Linked DNA regions of Paenarthrobacter nicotinovorans. The protein of the gene in region 1 interacts with the protein of each later gene in a pairwise test. Links are inferred from orthologs where the notes say so. Each region holds a gene or a part of one and is shown in the gene's direction. Other genes may lie near its edges. The genes, in order: JMY29_RS10010 and JMY29_RS12595.

The links.
Region 2: the proteins of JMY29_RS10010 (region 1) and JMY29_RS12595 interact in binary tests that used the Escherichia coli proteins (3 or more experiments, as listed by UniProt). The link is inferred for Paenarthrobacter nicotinovorans from one-to-one orthologs.

The regions. Positions count from the first base shown.
Region 1 is NZ_CP089293.1:2,145,380-2,150,515, forward strand. Bases 1,097-3,942 are described here. They hold JMY29_RS10010 (ABC-F family ATP-binding cassette domain-containing protein), read left to right. Parts: upstream 1,097-1,643; coding sequence 1,644-3,242; downstream 3,243-3,942. Other genes in these bases: JMY29_RS10005 (biotin transporter BioY), read right to left, coding at 1,097-1,368; JMY29_RS10015 (YbaK/EbsC family protein), read right to left, coding at 3,271-3,756; JMY29_RS10020 (SURF1 family cytochrome oxidase biogenesis protein), read right to left, coding at 3,740-3,942. Outside these bases: JMY29_RS09995 (energy-coupling factor transporter transmembrane component T family protein), read right to left, coding at 1-11; JMY29_RS10000 (energy-coupling factor ABC transporter ATP-binding protein), read right to left, coding at 8-745; more of JMY29_RS10005, read right to left, coding at 742-1,096; more of JMY29_RS10020, read right to left, coding at 3,943-4,606; JMY29_RS10025 (hypothetical protein), read right to left, coding at 4,607-4,879; JMY29_RS10030 (DUF3099 domain-containing protein), read right to left, coding at 4,876-5,136. UniProt on the Escherichia coli protein: Genetic data indicate it may be involved in ribosome assembly or function.
Region 2 is NZ_CP089293.1:2,699,599-2,706,231, forward strand. What follows is about bases 85-4,427. They hold JMY29_RS12595 (multifunctional oxoglutarate decarboxylase/oxoglutarate dehydrogenase thiamine pyrophosphate-binding subunit/dihydrolipoyllysine-residue succinyltransferase subunit), read left to right. Parts: upstream 85-423; coding sequence 424-4,227; downstream 4,228-4,427. Other genes in these bases: JMY29_RS12600 (GDSL-type esterase/lipase family protein), read left to right, coding at 4,320-4,427. In the rest of the region: more of JMY29_RS12600, read left to right, coding at 4,428-4,967; JMY29_RS12605 (serine hydrolase domain-containing protein), read left to right, coding at 4,970-6,244; JMY29_RS12610 (DUF4097 family beta strand repeat-containing protein), read left to right, coding at 6,347-6,633. UniProt on the Escherichia coli protein: E1 component of the 2-oxoglutarate dehydrogenase (OGDH) complex which catalyzes the decarboxylation of 2-oxoglutarate, the first step in the conversion of 2-oxoglutarate to succinyl-CoA and CO(2).

The DNA.
Region 1 (5,136 bases):
TGGCCCCTCACCTCGGTAATCCTTCCACGGGCATTTCGACTGCTGTACCTTCGCACAGCGCACGGTAATGGGCCACGGCTTCGGCCGCGCCGCCGTCGAACACTATGCGACCGTCCTCCACCACCAGGACGCGGTCCATGTCGAGAACCAGGTCGAGGTCATGCGTGGACATGATGACCTGTTGGTCCAGCCCCGCAATGGTTCGGCGCAAGAGCTCACGGTTGCGCAGATCCAGCAGGGTGGACGGTTCATCAAGGACCAGAACCCCGGGGTTGACGGCCAGCACCGCGGCCAGTGCGAGCAGTTGGCGTTCTCCGCCGGAGAGTTCATAGATGCTCTGGTCGGCCACGCGGAGGAGCCCGAAGCGGTCGAGGACGGCTTCAGCCCTGGCAGTACGTTCCTTGGAGTTCCTGACGGAACGCCGCAGGGACAACTCAACATCTTCCCGCCCTGTCGGCATCACCAGTTGGGACAACGGATCTGTGAAAACGAAACCTACGTTAGCCCGCACGCGGCGGACATCTGAATCCGTGCTGCGGCCATGCACCACGACTGTTCCATCAGTGGGAGCCACCAGACCGTTGAAGAGCCGGAGAAAGGTGGACTTGCCGGAGCCATTGGCACCGATCACACCGATACGACGCTCCGTGAGCTCCAGGGAAAACCGGTGCAGCAGTGTCTTGGGTGCGTCGCCTGTGTCCACAGCCACGCGCACCGAGACCCCGTTGAAACTGATGCTGTTCAACTTCCCTGCTTAACCCGACGTACCAGGACATCCGGGAATGCCTTGTGAATTGCCAGTGCGATGATCACGGCCAGGACGTTCTTGAGGGTGTCCCCGGGAAGGAACGGCAGGTCAGCGAGCAGTGCCTTGCTGAAGTCGAGTTTGGCGTTGACCATCATGCCGAGGATGCCCAGGCCATGGACAACAACGAGACTGCTGGCCATGGTGGCAGCGAACAGCCAAAGTCCCCGGTATTTGATGGTCCTGCGGATCACTACGGCGGCAAGGTAGCCTGTGGCCGCCGCCGCCAGCGGGAAAGCGATGATGTACCCGGCCGAAGGGCTCGCGAGGATACCCAGGCCGCTGCGGCCTCCGCTGAAGATGGGCAAACCTGCCAGGCCCAACGCGACATAGAGTCCGACGGCGGCGAAGCCGCGACCGGCGCCAAGTACCAGTCCGCTGAGCATCACGGTCAGGGTCACCAAAGTGATGGGCACACCAAGGGCGCCCACCGGAATGCCGGGTACGATCGACGACGCGGCCACGAGGGCTGCAAAGACGGCGATGAGACCGATATCGGTTGCGTTCCAGCGTTTGCGTGAGGTGGTGGGCCGCTGCACAGTGACAGCATCGGTCTTGCTCATGACGGGTCCTAACGGATGAGATGGGTGCGATGAAAGTACTTGTTTCCCCTGGCTTCGACAATACGGATGCGGGGCGACGTGGATTTTGGAGCCTCCCTACAAGGGTGCTCGGGGAATCTTTGGTCGTTGGCACAGTTTCCGCTGTGGAAGAGGATGTCAGTCCGTGCCCTGGGTGCCGGTAGACTTGAACAGGCTGTTCTCACGGCCGCACCCCGCCGCACTCATCGGGCCCACTGGCCCCCGCAGGCGTTCCCCATTGAAAGGCATCACCCGAATTGATTACCGTCCAGGAACTCGAACTCCGCGCCGGCGCACGCCTGCTCATGGACCAGGTCAACTTCAGGGTGGACAAAGGGGACAAGATCGGGCTGGTCGGCCGCAACGGTGCCGGCAAGACGACCCTGACGCGCGTCCTGGCAGGGGAGGGTCTTCCCGCAGGCGGCAAAGTGACGCGCAGTGGCGAGATCGGCTACCTGCCCCAGGATCCCCGGACGCCTGACATGGAACAGCTCGCCCGCGACCGTATCCTCTCGGCCCGCGGCCTGGATGTGGTGGTCGGAAAGCTGAAGAAGGCACAGCAGGAGATGGCCAGCGAAGACGCGTCCATTCAACGGAAGGCCATGAACCGGTACGACCGCTTGGAGTCGGAGTTCCTGGCCGGTGGCGGGTACGCCGCGGAGGCAGAGGCTGCCGCCATTTCCTCGAACCTGGCCCTTCCGGAGCGCATCCTCAACCAGCCGCTCAAGACACTGTCCGGTGGCCAGCGCCGCCGTGTGGAACTGGCCCGCATCCTGTATTCCTCGGCCGAAACGCTGCTGCTTGACGAACCGACCAACCACCTCGACGCCGACTCCATCACCTGGCTGCGGGACTTCCTGAAAGACCACCAAGGCGGCTTGATCGTGATCAGCCACGATGTGGAGCTGCTTGAGGCCACGGTCAACAAGGTCTACCATCTGGACGCCAACCGCGCCCAGATCGATTACTACAACATGGGCTGGAAGCGTTACCTCCAGCAGCGCGAAACCGATGAGCGCGCCCGTAAGCGCGAGCGTGCCAACGCAGAGAAGAAGGCCCAGGTCCTGATCGACCAGGCAAACAAGATGCGCGCCAAGGCCACCAAAGCCGTTGCCGCTCAGAACATGGCCAAACGTGCGGAACGCCTTCTCGGCGGGCTTGAAGCGGTTCGTGAAAACGATCGCGTGGCCGCCCTGCGCTTCCCGGATCCTTCACCGTGCGGCAAGACCCCGCTCACCGCGGAGGGCCTGAGCAAGTCCTACGGGTCCCTGGAAATCTTCACGGATGTGGATCTGGCCATCGACCGCGGCTCCAAAGTGGTCATCCTTGGCCTCAACGGTGCCGGCAAGACCACCCTCCTGCGTATGCTGGCCGGCGTCGACAAGCCTGATACCGGCGACATCATCCCGGGCCATGGACTCAAGGTGGGTTATTACGCCCAGGAGCACGAAACGCTGGACCACGAACGTACGGTGCTGGAAAACATGAGGTCGTCGGCTCCGGACATGAAGGACGCTGAGGTCCGCGGGATCCTGGGTTCGTTCCTGTTCTCCGGAGACGACGTCGACAAGCCCGCGGGAGTGCTTTCCGGTGGCGAGAAGACACGCCTGGCGCTTGCCACCATTGTGGCTTCGAGCGCCAATGTGCTGCTCCTTGACGAGCCCACGAACAACCTTGACCCTGCCAGCCGTGCCGAAATCCTGGGTGCGCTGAAGAACTACAGCGGCGCCGTCGTCATGGTCAGCCACGATGAAGGCGCAGTGTCAGCCTTGAACCCGGAGCGGGTAGTGCTGCTCCCGGACGGTGTCGAGGACCACTGGAACGAGGACTACCTGGACCTCATCACCCTGGCCTAAGGGCCGGCGGTTCCCCGCATGCATCGCGCTAACGAACCAGGAGTTCCTCGGCGTTCGTGATCCTGCGGAGTTCTTCATAACTGATGGAGAACATGGAGTTGTGGTCGCCGGCGCCGGCCCAGAGGACGGGGTGCTGTTCCAGCGAGGCATCCAGGATGGTCCGGATCCTGCCGGGGTGGCCCAGCGGGGCCACTCCACCCACTTCCTGACCCGTGTGCTCCAGCACGAATGCAGGCTTGGCGCGCCGGATCCTGCCGGTCCCAAGCTGATCTGCCACGAGTGCGGTGTCAACCTTGGCAGCGCCGCTGGCAAGGATCAGCAGCGGTTCGCCATCGACATCGAATATCAGGCTGTTGGTAATAGCTGCCACCTCGCAGCCAAGGACCGCCGCTGCAGCTGCGGCCGTAGGCACCTCGTCATCGAATACTTGGACTGTGTCCTTGGCGCCGGCGGCTATCAGGGCCGACCGCACGTTGTCCACGGGATCAGTAGCCGGTTCAGTAGCCTTGTGCATCCAGGATTGCGTCTTCCTCTTCTTCGGCTGTGGGCCGCTTGTTCTTGCGCGGGGCAGGGGCACGGCGCTTCGGGCTTCCGCCGGCGGCCATGATCTGCTCGTCCTCTTCGTCTTCGGCGTCGATGGCAGCGTTGCGGGCCTGTTGGCGCGCGGCGTAGCCGAACCCAATGAACATCAGGACTCCAAAGGCGAACCATTGAAGGGAGTAGGAGAGGTGGGTTCCTTCTTCGGTGGCCGGTTTGGGGAACGGTGTCGGCATGGGCTGCACGGCAGGTTCCTCGCTGGCCAGCTGTCCGTAGGCTCCGGTGGCGATGGGGTAGGAAAGTTCAGTGGCAAAGCTTGCCAGGTCAATGGAGGCAAGCTGCCCATCCACCGCCCCGCGGTCAAGCTTCGGTTCGGCGGGCTTCAGGCGCGCAACAACGGTGACCTCGCCTGTGGGAGGCGCCGGAACGACGTCGGGACGGCCCGGTGTGTTGTTGCCGATCGGCAGCCAGCCGCGGTCGATCACCACCGCCTCGCCGGTGGTGAGGCGGAAAGGAACCACGACCTCGTAGCCTGGCTGGCCGTTCAACGGGCGGTTGCGGACAACGCGCTGCCCGTCGATGTCGTAGCTGCCGCGGAGTTGGACCTGCGTCCATTCCCGTTCGGGATCCAGCGCGTTGAACTGGTCCTTGATCTCGGAATAGGGGATGGGCGTCGCGGAATAGTTGCTGACAACGCGATTGATTTCGGCGAGCGTCTCAGCCCTGCGGTCCATCTGCCAGCGCCCCAAAAACACACAGGCAGTCGCGAAAATCACGGCCAAAACGAAGTACCCCAGCCACTTGCTGGAGAAGAGGAAACGGTACATTCAGCGGGCCTCGTTCACTGCCGGATCATCGGTAAACGGCACCGTCTCTTTCCAGAGGCCCCGGGTCTGCAAGTAGTCTTCAAGCCATTCACGGTGCTCATCGCACGCAAGCCACACCTTTCGACGCTCCGGCGTGTGGATGCGAGGATTGTTCCACAGGAGCTGCCACCCGGCATCCTGGCGGCATCCCTTCCGGGAGCATGTGGCCGCTGCTGTGGCGCGAACGGAGTCCTGGCTGCCCAAGCCTGCGCTGCCAAGATTAAAGATATTCATGAAGCCGTCCGTCCGTCGCCGGGGTTGCCGGCTTCTCCTGCGTGGTCATTCGTTCCGGGGTCTGCGTCTCCCTCGGCCGGTGGGTCGTCCACCAATTCGCCCTGAAGCACCGTGGGCGCGTCGCCATCCTGGTCATCGTCAGGCAGGTCCGACCGCTCGAGTTCCGGAACTGCCACATAGTCCAGCAGTGAATCGCTGTGGTCCTCGGCTTTGTCGTTGCCGTTGGCGATGACCACGGCGATCCAGGGAAGAAAGAC
Region 2 (6,633 bases), 550 kb from region 1 along the record:
CCGGCGGAGGCTGGTCGGGTGCAGCGGACGCATGGTCTGCGGCACCACCGGCAGTGAACGCCGGCGCGTGATGGGCATGTGAACGGGTATTGCCGGCTCGACGGGCACGCTGTGCGGAGTTGCCAGATTGGCTCCCCCGACAGTTCCCAGGCCGGCACCTAGATTTACTGTCCATAAGACTTTCAGTCTACAGTCCGGCAACCGTGGTCTCCCTCAGGAGGGCCAACTTCGCAACAAAAAAGCAGAGCCACGCCACTAAGTCAGCCGCAACATGATTTAGGTCACCACTATTGGCAGTTAACCAACGATCCTAACTAGACTGTCAGGGGTCTGAGTTCGCGGGACCCGGACCCTGTCCCATCGTTGCGGAAAAGCAACATTGGCCAGCGGGAAAACAACACTCATGGAAGAGGCGTATTTCAAGTGCCAGAGCAGCCCAGCCACCGTCTACCAGAGGAATTTGGCGGAAACGAGTGGCTCGTTGACGAACTGTACGAGCGGTACCAACAGGACAAGAACTCGGTGGACACCAAATGGTGGCCGCTCTTCGAATCCTTTGCTTCCGCTGACGGCACTTCTTCCAACGGAACCTCTGCAGCCCCATCAGCTGCCAATCCCCCTACCCAAGTACTTCCCGTCGTAGCTCCGGCTGCAGCGGCACCGGCACCGGCGCCGGCGGCCCCCGCAGCAGCGCCGGCCGCCGCCCCCGCGGCTCCGGCCGCACCCGCTCCGGCGAAAAAAGCACCTGCCACGGTTGCCCGGGACGGAGCAAAGAAGCCCGCCGCCGGCACCGCTGCACAGCCGATCCCTGCCCAGCTGCCCAAGAGCAACAAGGCCCCCACAGCGCCGGAAGAGGACGTGGTTTCCGTCCTCCGCGGCCCGGCCAAGGCCATCGCCACCAACATGGTCACCAGCCTCGAAGTGCCTACCGCTACCAGCGTCCGGGCTGTTCCGGCCAAGTTGCTCATCGACAACCGCGTCGTCATCAACTCCAACCTTGCCCGTGCCCGCGGTGGCAAGGTCTCCTTCACCCACCTCATCGGTTACGCCGTTGTCCGTGCGCTGTCCCAGTTCCCGTCAATGAACGTCTACTACGACGAAATTGACGGCAAGCCGAGCGCCGTGCAGCCCGCGCACGTCAACTTCGGCATCGCAATCGACATGCCCAAGCCCGACGGCACCCGCCTGCTGATGGTTCCAAACATCAAGAAGGCCGAGACCATGGACTTCGCGGAGTTCTGGCACACCTACGAGGACCTGATCAAGCGTGCCCGCAACGGCAAGCTCACGGCTGACGACCACGCAGGAACCACGGTCTCGCTGACCAACCCCGGCGGCATCGGCACCGTGCACTCGGTCCCGCGCTTGTCCAAGGGCCAGGCGGCCATCATCGGCGTCGGCGCTCTTGACTACCCGGCCGAGTTCCAGGGCGCCAGCGAGAAGATCATCGCCCAGAACGCCATCAGCAAGATCCTCACCCTGACCTCCACCTACGACCACCGGGTCATCCAGGGCGCAGGCAGCGGCGAATTCCTCAAGCTCGTCCACCAGCTCCTCCTCGGCGCGCAGAACTTCTACGACGAGATCTTTGAAGCCCTGCGCATTCCCTACGAACCCGTTCGTTGGAGCCCGGACCTGCAGGTGGATCCCGCGGACGAGATCAACAAGGTTGCCCGCATCCAGCAGCTGATCCACTCCTACCGCGTGCGCGGCCACCTCATGGCTGACACCGATCCGCTGGAGTACGTGCAGCGCAAGCACCCTGACCTTGACGTCCTGACATATGGACTCACCCTGTGGGACCTCGACCGCGAGTGGCCTACCGGTGGCTTCGGTGGCAAGCCGCAGCTTAAGTTCCGCGACATCCTCGGCGTGCTCCGCGATGCTTACTGCCGCACCACAGGCATCGAGTACATGCACATCCAGGAACCGGCCGAACGCAAGTGGTTCCAGGACCAGCTTGAGCACCCATACTCCAAGCCGAGCCGCGAAGAGCAGCTGCGCATTGTCTCCAAGCTCAACGCTGCAGAGGCCTTCGAGACCTTCCTGCAGACCAAGTTCGTCGGCCAGAAGCGGTTCTCCCTCGAAGGTGGCGAGTCCCTGATTCCGCTGTTGGACGCCGTCATTTCGGACGCCGCTGACGACGGACTGGATGAAGTTGCCATCGGCATGGCCCACCGTGGCCGCCTCAACGTGCTGACCAACATCGCTGGCAAGACCTACGCACAGGTCTTCCGCGAATTCGAAGGCACCCAGGATCCCCGCTCCGTCCAGGGCTCCGGCGACGTCAAGTACCACTTGGGAACCGAAGGTACCTTCACCTCGGACAACGGCAAGCAGACCAAGGTCTACCTCGCCGCCAACCCGTCGCACCTTGAAGCCGTCGACTCGGTGCTTGAGGGCATCGTCCGCGCCAAGCAGGACCGCCTGGACCAGGGCGAGTCCTTCCCGGTGCTGCCCATCATGGTCCACGGTGACGCCGCATTTGCCGGCCAGGGCGTGGTTGCGGAAACCCTGAACCTCTCGCAGCTCCGCGGTTACCGTACCGGCGGTACCATCCACGTGATCGTCAACAACCAGGTCGGCTTCACCACTGCGCCGTCCTCTTCACGTTCCTCCACGTACTCCACCGACGTCGCGAAGATGATCCAGGCACCGGTGTTCCACGTGAATGGCGATGACCCCGAAGCCGTGGTGCGCGTTGCTCAGCTCGCCTACGAGTTCCGCCAGCGCTTCCACAAGGACGTCGTCATCGACATGGTCTGCTACCGCCGTCGCGGCCACAACGAAGGCGACGACCCCTCGATGACCCAGCCGCTCATGTACAACCTGATCGAAGCCAAGCGCTCCGTCCGCAAGCTGTACACAGAGTCGCTCATCGGCCGTGGGGACATCACCGAAGAAGAAGCAGAGCAGCTGCTCCGCGACTACCAGGAGCGCCTGGAGCGGGTCTTCGCCGAGACCCACGCCGCGCAGACGTCCCCGATCCCGATCATCACCGCGGACTCCGCGGCCGTTTCGGACATCGAGCGTCCCATTGCCCAGCAGGCGGACTTCGGGACCAACGCCCCCACGTCCACTGCGATTTCCGCTGAGACTCTTGCCCGCATCGGCCAGGCCCACCTGGAAATCCCCGAGGGCTTCACCGTCCACTCCAAGCTCAAGCAGCTGCTGGAGAAGCGCGAGCAGATGTCCCGTGAAGGCGGCATCGACTGGGGCTTCGGCGAAATCGCTGCCTTTGGTTCCTTGATCATGGAAGGCGTACCTGTGCGCCTTGCAGGGCAGGACTCGCGCCGAGGCACCTTTGTTCAGCGCCACGCCGTCTTCCACGACCGTGCCAACGGCAACGAGTGGCTGCCCTTGGGCAACCTCTCCGATGACCAGGCCAAGCTGTGGATCTACGACTCCCTGCTGTCCGAATACGCGGCCATGGGCTTCGAATACGGATACTCGGTGGAGCGTCCGGATGCGCTCGTTCTGTGGGAAGCCCAGTTCGGTGACTTCGTCAACGGCGCCCAGACCATCATCGACGAGTTCATTTCCTCGGCTGAGCAGAAATGGGGCCAGCGCTCCTCACTGGTGCTCATGCTCCCCCACGGCTACGAAGGCCAGGGCCCGGACCACTCCTCGGCACGCATTGAGCGCTTCCTTCAGATGTGCGCAGAAGACAACATGATCGTGGCCAACCCCACCACCGCGGCCTCGCACTTCCACCTTCTGCGCCGCCAGGCATACAGCCGTCCGCGCAAGCCGCTGATCATCTTCACGCCGAAGCAGTTGCTGCGCCTCAAGGGTGCCGCTTCCGCCGTCGAAGATTTCACCACGGGTGGCTTCAGGCCGGTAATCGGCGATCCGGAAGTCCAGCCGGCAAACGTGGACCGGGTCATCCTGGTCTCCGGCCGCTTGTACTACGACCTCCTCTCCAACCGCCAGAAGTCCGGTGACACCTCCACGGCGATCATCCGCGTGGAGCAGCTGTACCCGCTGCCGAAGGCTGAGATCGAGGCCGAGCTCGCCAAGTACCCGAACGCTGACATCGTTTGGGCGCAGGACGAGCCCGCCAACCAGGGCCCGTGGCCCTTCATGGGCCTGAACCTGGCACCGGAACTTGACCGCAAGCTCCGCCTGGTCTCGCGTCCGGCATCGGCATCCACGGCTGCCGGTTCCATGAAGCGCCACGCCGCAGAACAGGATGCCCTGATCAAGCAGGCATTCGAACGTAAGTAAAAACGAAACTGCCCGGCCTGAGGAGCGATTAGCACGCCTCAGGCCGGGCAGTTCTGTTTAATGGGACAGGTACCCGGTCCCAAAACCGGCCGATGATCCGGAAACTGTGCAAGGACCGTAACGAGTGTGAAGAGGTAACCGTGGAAGACAGGAAGCTGCGTATCGCAGCTGTTGGAGATGAACTGCTCGCGGGCCTGGGGGATCCCCGCGCCCTGGGCTGGCTCGGTAGAGTCCTGGCCCGCACACCCCAGGACTCCGTCGTGGTGGAGAGCTTTCCGCTCCCTTGTCCCATGGAAGGTACAGAGGGCCTGGCCGCCCGATGGCAGGAAGAAGCCGGCAGGCGCTTCAGCGATACCCATGAGAACCGGCTGGTGATCGGACTTTCAGGTCGCGATCTCGAATTTGGCCTTTCCACAGCGCGGAGCCGGCTGAATCTGGCCAACATCCTCGACGGAGCTTCGCACAGCAGCGTGGAGGTCTTCGTGGTTGGTCCGCCTCCCACTTTGGATCCGGCACGCAACAAGCGTCTTGCTGAACTCAACACAGCTTTTGCCGATGTCACCACGCGGCGCAACCACCACTACGTTGACACGTTCTCCCCGTTGCTCAATCATGAGCAGTGGAGGACGGACCTCGCAGCCAATGGGGGAACACCGGGCCAGGCCGGCTACGGCTTGATTGCGTGGCTTGTCCTGCACCGTGGCTGGTTCCAGTGGCTTAATATCGCTCAACCGGAGTAGCCATGACGCGGAACATGCAGGTTTCTGTCAGAGCAGCAACAGCGGCGGCAGTAATTGCCGCAGTGGCAGCCACAGTTTCCTGCAGTTCCGGTCCCCCGGTCTCCCCCGCGTCCTCAACAGCCGCGTCGGCACCGGCATCCACTGCTTCTCCAACATCGGCGCCCACGGCGCTGCAGCGCTTCGATTCGGAGGGCTTGCGCGCGGACTTTGAGCGGACAGCCAAGGAAGTCCTTGTCCCGGGAGCCATGGTGCTGCTGGAAACTCCCGGGGGAACCCTCACTGCGTCTTACGGCACAGGTACCCGCGGCGCCGAACGGCCGGTCTCAATGGCGGACCACATCCGGGTGGGTTCGGTCACCAAGACCTGGACAACCACAGTCATTCTTCAGCTCGTCCAGGAGGGCAAGCTCGCCCTTGGTGATCCCGTTTCAAAGTACCGTCCAGACGTTCCCAATGGTGACGGCATCACTCTCGAGCAGCTCCTGACCATGCGGAGCGGCTTGTTCAACTACACCGAAACCCTTGAGCTCAACTCAGCCATGGATAAAGAACCGCGCAGGGAGTGGAAACCGGAAGAGCTCCTCGCGCTGGGGTTTGCCCATCCGCCATATTTCGCGCCGGGGCAAGGCTTCCACTATTCCAACACGAACACGGTCCTTCTGGGCCTCATCGCCGAGAAGGTCGCAGGAAAGCCACTCGGTGATCTCTTCAAGGAGCGCATTTTCCAGCCCCTCGGCTTAAAGGGAACGGTCTTTCCGGACATTTCGTCCAACAGCATTCCGGAGCCACATCCCCAGGGCTATTTCTACGGTGACAACGTCCTGACGATGACCAATCCTGCCCTTCCCGAGGACATGCAAAAGGAAGCCGCCGCGGGCACCCTGGCCCCGAACGACGTTACTGATGTCAATCCGTCATGGGCCTGGGCAGCAGGGTCCGGAATCTCCACGACCACGGACTTGAAGATCCTCGGCGAAGCCCTCGTTAATGGGAAGCTGCTCGATGCCGGGCTCCAGCAACAACGACTCGACAGCGTCATCCCCACCAACCCGGAAAACCCCGACCGTGCTTCCTACGGCTGGGGCATAGCGAAGTTCGGGAAGCTCTACGGCCATACCGGCGAACTTCCGGGCTTCAACACCTTCATGGGCAGCGATCCCGTCAACGGAGTGACCCTCGTGGTGTGGACAAATCTGGCACCGGCGGCCGACGGCCGGGACCCTGCCGTGACCATCGCGAGGTCACTCATCGGCAAGGTCTACCAAGCCGGGAGCTGACGCCGGGTCCGTTACCTCTTGATTCGCCGGAGCTCTTGATTCGCCGGGAAACGCGATATATCGTGTTTTCATCAACGCGATATATCGCAACTTGGAGGGATCATGTCAGACGAACTATGGACCGTGACGGGCCCGCAAACCATTGAAGTGGATAACGTCCGCTCCCTGAAGCTGGGCATAGTGAAGGGCCGATTCGACGTCGTGACCCACGACGAACCCTTTGTCCGCATCGAGATCAGCGAAATCACCGGCGACCCCCTTACGGTGACACTGGTGGACGGGCGCCTGGAAGTGCGCCACCAGCTGCAGGGGCCGCAGGGCTGGTTCCGCAACCTCATGGGGACCGTCAACAACAGCAGCACCAACTCGGTGGTGGTCGGGATCGCGCT